3 regions of the Spiribacter salinus M19-40 genome follow, and region 3 is predicted to be linked to each of the others. Evidence: predicted binding sites of a transcription regulator. Region 3 holds the regulator's gene; each other region holds the start of a gene.
The links. The regulator sigma-54, encoded in region 3, starts transcription at its own class of promoters, with help from an activator protein. The targets are predictions, from matches to a motif close to TGGCANGNTNCNTGCTT.
Positions count from the first base shown of each region.

Region 1: a site for sigma-54 is predicted at 839-855, ahead of SPISAL_RS01200 (P-II family nitrogen regulator). Genes of this name have one in related genera too.
Region 2: a site for sigma-54 is predicted at 1,124-1,140, ahead of glnL (nitrogen regulation protein NR(II)). Genes of this name have one in related genera too.

Region 1 is NC_021291.1:245,644-247,910, forward strand. Features, by position in the region: gene SPISAL_RS01190 (YifB family Mg chelatase-like AAA ATPase) at 1-359, opposite strand, end outside; gene ubiK (ubiquinone biosynthesis accessory factor UbiK) at 410-682, opposite strand; gene SPISAL_RS01200 (P-II family nitrogen regulator) at 925-1,263, shown strand; gene SPISAL_RS01205 (ammonium transporter) at 1,286-2,267, shown strand, end outside.
Region 2 is NC_021291.1:11,193-13,459, reverse strand. Features, by position in the region: gene ntrC (nitrogen regulation protein NR(I)) at 1-57, opposite strand, end outside; gene glnL (nitrogen regulation protein NR(II)) at 50-1,096, opposite strand; gene glnA (glutamate--ammonia ligase) at 1,490-2,267, opposite strand, start outside.
Region 3 is NC_021291.1:1,435,301-1,437,567, forward strand. Features, by position in the region: gene lptB (LPS export ABC transporter ATP-binding protein) at 1-555, shown strand, start outside; gene SPISAL_RS07100 (RNA polymerase factor sigma-54) at 635-2,107, shown strand; gene hpf (ribosome hibernation-promoting factor, HPF/YfiA family) at 2,129-2,267, shown strand, end outside.

The sequences.
Region 1 (2,267 bases), 550 kb from region 3:
GGGACCGGACGCAGGGCACCGGAGAGGGCCAGTTCGGCGCTGAAGACGCCGCCCTGGAGTGAGGCTGGTTTAAGTTGCCCTGAGGCGGCCAGAATGCCGAGCGCAATCGCCAGGTCGAAGCGAGCGCCGTCTTTTGGCAAGTCTGCTGGTGACAGGTTGACGGTGATACGCCGACGAGGAAATTCGAAACCGCTGGTCGTCAACGCGCCGCGGACGCGGTCCCGCGCTTCCCGCAAGGCCGTGTTGGGTAGCCCCACGATCGAGAAAGACGGTAGGCCGCCGCCGAGGTGAACCTCGACGTCAACCGACGGGGCGTCGATACCCAGGGCGGCACGCGCCCGAACCATGGCCAGTGACAAACCTGCGCGCTCCTTTCTGCATGGCAGGTCATTGGGTCACCGGCGAGGGTTTACTCGCTCTTGGGGGTGTCCTCCGCGCCTGCCTCGCCGCCTTCGAGTGTGGCCACACGCGCCTCGAGCGCTTCCAGCCGCTCCCGGGTACGTGCCAGCACTTTTGCCTGGGCGTCGAATTCTTCGCGGGTCACCAGCTCCATGTGGTTGAAGGCACTCTGCAGGGCGACCCGGGCGTTTTTCTCGACTTCCTGTTGAAAGTCTCGGACACCGGCCGGGAGGCCTTCTGCGAATCGCTTCGCCATTTCGTCAAATTGTTTCGGGTCGAGCATGCGCGAGTCCTCCGTTAATCGGTCTCCAAGTTTAATGGGGTCAGTCGGCGAACCCAAACGTTCTTTTGCACCGTATTGGTGCTGAGCTCACCCGCCTGGCGCACAAACACTGTGCGGATGGTTTTGCGCTGCACTGATTCGAGTCGCTCTGCGAACTGGCACGGTCCCTGCATTAGACAAGGCGGGTATTTACCGTCCACGGGCCTGGAGCCAACGCTCCAAGCCCCAATGGGAGATCAGCCATGAAGCTAATCACAGCGATCATCAAGCCGTTCAAGCTCGATGACGTCCGGGAATCGCTCTCGGACATCGGGGTTCAGGGCGTCACTGTTACCGAGGTCAAGGGGTTTGGCCGCCAGAAAGGCCATACCGAGCTTTACCGCGGAGCGGAATACGTCGTCGATTTCCTCCCCAAGATGAAAGTGGAGGTCGTGCTCGACGATGAGCTTGTCGAGCGTGCTGCCGATGCCATCAGCAAGGCCGCCAACACCGGCAAGATCGGTGACGGCAAGATTTTCGTTTCACCGGTGGAGCAGGCGATTCGCATCCGTACCGGCGAGACGGATAAAGACGCACTCTGAAGAATCACTGGGAGTCTGAAAAATGTCTGCAGAATTTAACGAACTAGCCTACGCGCTGGACACCTTTTACTTCCTCATTTCGGGCGCCCTGGTCATGTGGATGGCGGCGGGGTTCACCATGCTCGAGTCGGGCCTCGTGCGCTCGAAAAACACCACGGAAATTCTGACCAAGAACGTCTCTCTGTATGCCATTGCCTGCATCATGTACATGCTAATGGGCTACAACATCATGTATGGCGGGGGCGTGAGCGCGCTGATTCCGTCCTTTGGCGGGGTGCTGGGTGCAGCTGATAACGCCGCAGCGGATATTGCGGGCGGCAGCGACGCCTATTACTCCAACATCTCGGATTTCTTTTTCCAGGTCGTGTTTGTGGCAACGGCGATGTCCATCATCTCCGGTGCCGTAGCCGAGCGGATGAAGCTCTGGGCGTTCCTGCTATTCACGGTGATCCTCACGGGCGTGATTTACCCCATCCAGGGCTTCTGGAGCTGGGGCGGCGGCTTCCTGGCGGAGGTCGGCTACTCTGATTACGCCGGTTCGGGCATCGTCCACATGTTCGGTGCAGCCGCGGCGCTGGCAGCGGTCATCGTGCTGGGTCCCCGCAAGGGCAAGTACGGCCCGAATGGCGAAGTAAAGCCGATCCCGGGCACCAACATGCCGTTGGCCACGCTGGGTGTGTTCATCCTGTGGCTGGGCTGGTTCGGGTTCAATGGCGGCTCGGAGCTCAAGCTGTCTGATGTGGATTCGGCCAACGCCGTGGCACTCGTCTTTGCCAACACGAATCTCGCCGCCGCAGGCGGTGTGGTTGCGGCACTGATCACCGCTCGGCTCATGTTTGGCAAGGCGGATCTGACGATGGCGCTGAATGGCGGTATCGCCGGTCTGGTGGCTATCACGGCCGGCCCGAACGTCCCCAGCCTGCTGGTGGCAAGCCTGATCGGTGCGGTCGGTGGTGTGCTGGTCGTGTTCTCCATCGTGGGTCTCGACAAGCTGAAGCTGGATG
Region 2 (2,267 bases), 320 kb from region 3:
CACCCAGCGAATCGAGCGATCGTCATCGACAATCCAGACGCTCGTTGTTTCAGCCATGAGACTCCTCCAGGGGCAACCAGACGGTGAACACCGTGCAGCCGGGCTCGCTGCTGCACTCGATCAGCCCGCCATGCTGGTTCACCAGGGTTTGGGCCATCGGCAGACCAATACCGCTGCCCTCGGCGCGGCCGGTCACCATCGGGTAGAAAATTTGGTCCTGCAGGGATGGCGGGATACCGGGGCCGTTATCCCGTATATCGATACGCGCGACGAGACGGTGCTGTTTGTGGCCGATCGTAAAACGCCGCTGCGTGCGGGACTGAATCGTGATCTCCCCTTCATCACCCAGGGCCTGCAATGCATTGCGCACCAGGTTGAGCAAGGCCTGAATCAGCTGATCGCCAGCGGCGGGCAGGCTCGGGATACTGGGATCATAATCCCGCGCGATCGTGACACCCGCGGGCGCCTCGGCAACCGCCAGGTGACGCACACGCTCGAGCACCTCATGGAGATTGGTCAGCTGCCGGTCGGGCCGGTTTTCCGGCCCCAACAGGCCATTGACCAGGGTGCGCAGGCGGTCCGCCTCGTTAATGATGATCTGCGTGTATTCACGGTGTTCGGGCTCGGCCAGCTCGGCCTCCAGCAATTGGGCGGCCCCACGCAGACCCCCCAGCGGATTTTTAATCTCGTGGGCCAGACCGCGAATCAGTTCCCGAACCGCCTGGTTCTGGGCGATCAGGCGGTTTTCCCGAGAAATGCGCAAATGCCGGTCAATCTGCTCAAACTCCAACAAAAGCCGGGTCTCAGGTAGGGGGGTGATGGCGCAATCGACCGTCGCGGTACGCTCGCCACCGAGATGGATCCGGATCTCCCGCTCGGCATAGCTCGCGCCCTCGTCGAGTGCATGGCCAATCGCGTCATTCAATACGGCAACACCAGGAAAGAGCGTCGTGAGCGTCTCGCCAAGGGCCTGACGACTGCTCAGCTGAAACAGGGTCTCTGCGGCCGCATTGAGCAGCTGGATACGGCACTGCGCATCGACCACGACCACTGCGCGGGTGAGGTTGTCGAGGACTTCGTGGGTGGCGTCTTTCACGGGCTCTCTCATCATTGCACTGAGATGTAGCAAGAACCGCGCCAGCGCACTGAACGGCTTTGATGGCGCATTCAGTATAAACCTCAGGGTGGGTGGGCGCACCATTTTGGTGCGAGCCCGTTGTGCGTTAGGGTCTGATAGGCAGTGCGGTGCAGTGCCGCTTCCGATGACTTCTCCCGAGCTCCCCTACCCGCTACGCGGTTAGAGGTCGCACGGGATAAGCCATCGAAATCGGCAAACCTGGGCCGCTCAGCGAATCAAGCCCATCGGGGCGTTGCCGATTTCGGGTACTTTTACCCTGCGACCTCTAGCCGTGCAGCGGATAGGGGAGCAGGGTGGAAGTGCCCGGAAGCGGCAACCCCCACCAAAGCAGGGGTCGCCGCGTAGCGCGCTTTAGACGCTGTAGTAAAGGTCGAACTCGACCGGATGCGTGGTCATCCGCAGCTGCAGGACTTCTTCGCGCTTCAGGTCGATGTAGCCATCGATGGCGTCATCCGTGAACACACCGCCAACCTTCAGGAACTCGCGGTCTGCATCGAGAGCATCCAGCGCCTCTTCGAGCGAGAAGGCGACTTTTGCGATCTCGGCCTCTTCCTCGGGCGGCAGGTCGTATAGATCCTTGTCCATGGCATCGCCGGGATGGATCTTGTTCTGGATGCCGTCAAGGCCGGCCATGAGCATCGCGGCAAAGCAGAGATACGGATTGGCTGTGCTATCCGGGAAGCGGATTTCCACGCGCCGGGCCTTGGGATTGGCAACCCATGGGATCCGGACCGAGGCCGAGCGGTTGCGCGCCGAGTAGGCGAGCAGCACGGGGGCCTCGAAGCCTGGCACCAGGCGCTTGTAAGAGTTGGTGGAGGCGTTGGCGAAGGCGTTGATGGCCTTGGCGTGCTTGATGATGCCACCGATGTAATACAGCGCCGTCTCGGACAGGCCACCGTACTGATCGCCCGCGAACAGCATCTCACCGGTCTTGCCAATGGACTGATGCACGTGCATGCCACTACCGTTATCGCCCACCACCGGCTTCGGCATAAACGTCGCCGTTTTGCCGTAGGCGGCCGCTACGTTGTGCACGACGTACTTCAGCGCCTGGACCTCATCGGCCTTGCGCACCAGGGTGTTAAACCCGACGCCAATCTCACACTGGCCGGCAGTGGCAACCTCGTGA
Region 3 (2,267 bases):
GGGCAGATCCATCTGGATGGGAGAGACATCACCCCGGCACCCATGCATGCCCGGGCCAAACTGGGCATTGGCTACCTCCCCCAGGAGGCATCGGTCTTCCGGCGCATGTCGGTCCTCGACAACCTGCTTGCCGTACTCGAGACCCGCCAAGATCTCGATCGAAGCGCCCGCCATGACCGGGCCCATGCCTTATTGGAGGAGTTCGGGGTTGAGCACCTGAGCCATCAAAAAGGGGTCAGTCTATCCGGGGGCGAGCGGCGTCGGGTTGAGATTGCCCGGGCGCTGGCGGCGGAGCCGCGTTTTATTTTGCTCGATGAGCCCTTTGCCGGTGTCGACCCCATCTCCGTTGGTGAGATCAAGTCCATCGTGCGCCACCTGGCTGAACGGCAGATCGGGGTGCTGATCACCGATCACAACGTGCGCGAGACGCTGGGGCTGGTCGATCGCGCCAGCATCCTCAACGCCGGCCGCGTGATCGTGGAAGGGGATGCGCAGACCGTGCTGGATGACGCCCAGGTGCGAGCCGTTTACCTGGGCGAAGACTTCCGCCTCTAGCGGCGACAAAACCCATTGTGCTGGCCGTATCGGTACCCCCGGCGTTAATCTGACAAGACAAGGAGATCGACGAACGCCAATGAAGCAAACCCTGCAGATCCGGCTTGGCCAGCAACTGGCGATGACCCCGCAGCTGCAGCAGGCAATCCGGCTGCTGCAGCTGCCGGCTGCCGAACTCAATCTGGAAATCCGCGAGGCGCTGGAATCCAACCTGATGCTCGAGGCCGAGGAAGAGACCGAGCCAGGCCTGGACAGCCATGACCCGGACGCGCTGCCAGAGACCGGGTTACGTGAGCCCTCCGAGGCCACCCTCGGGAGCGACGCACCGGATGCGACCCGCCTGGGTGAGGCCATACCCGTCGACGAGCGCTGGGAAGACACCATTGGCCCGTCGAGTTCAGCGGCTGGCGGCGATCGGGACCGCGCCATCGATCCCCTGGAGAATCGCGCCAGCCCCGACGCCTCGCTACAGGACCACCTGTTTTGGCAGCTCGAGCTGTCTGGATTAAGCGAACGTGACCGACGCATCGGCGAAGTCATCGTTGATGCCATCGCCGATAACGGCTATCTCACCGAGCCGCCCCAGGACTTGCTGGCCGCGGTACCGCATGACCTCGAAGTCGAGGCAGATGACATCCAGGCCGTCCTTGCGTTCATCCAGCATCTCGACCCCATTGGCGTCGGCGCTCAGGATCCTCGCGAGGCCCTGCGTATCCAGATCGCGGCACTGCCCGACGACACGCCGCACCGGGCAGCCGCCGGCGCCCTGATCACCGACCACCTGGAACAACTCGGCCAGGGCCCCAGCCAGCATGCCGCACTGCGCCGCCAGCTCGGCATCGACCAAGCGAGCCTCGAGGCGGCAATTGCGCTTATCCAAACACTGGATCCCCACCCGGGCTCCGGATTTGGTGACACCCGCACGGAGTACATCGTCCCCGACTGCATGGTCCGCCGGATGAATGGACGCTGGGAGGTCGAGGTCAATCCGGAGGCTTCGCCGCGGCTCCGCGTCAATGACTATTACGCCAGCCTGGTCCAGCGCGGGGATGCCGGCGCAGACAACCACCTCATGCGCCAACACCTGCAGGAAGCGCGGTGGCTGATCAAAAGCCTGCGCTCCCGCAACGAGACCCTGCAAAAGGTGGCTGAATGCATTGTCGAGCGCCAGCAAGGATTTCTGGAACACGGTGAAGAGGCCATGCAGCCGCTGGTGCTGCGCGAAGTGGCCGAAGCCATTGAGATGCACGAGTCCACCGTCTCCCGAATCACAACCCAGAAGTACATGCGCACGCCTCAGGGCACGCATGAGTTCAAGTATTTCTTCTCAAGCCATGTCCAGACCATGGATGGCGGGGAGTGCTCCGCCACGGCCATCCGCGCCCGCATTCGACGTCTGGTCGCTGCCGAGACACCGGCACGACCGTTAAGTGACTCACGGCTGGCCGACATCCTTCGTGATGAAGGCATCAACGTGGCACGCCGGACCGTAGCGAAGTATCGTGAGGTGATGGGCATCGCCTCTTCCACCGACCGCAAACGACTGGGTTAACCACCCTGATAGGAGATCAGCATGAAAATCGATGTTACCGGTCATCATGTCGAAATCACCGACTCACTGCGGGACTACGTCAATGAAAAATTCCAGCGCCTGGAGCGGCATTTCGACAACGTGGTGGACGCCCACGTCATCCTCACGGTCGAGAAAAACC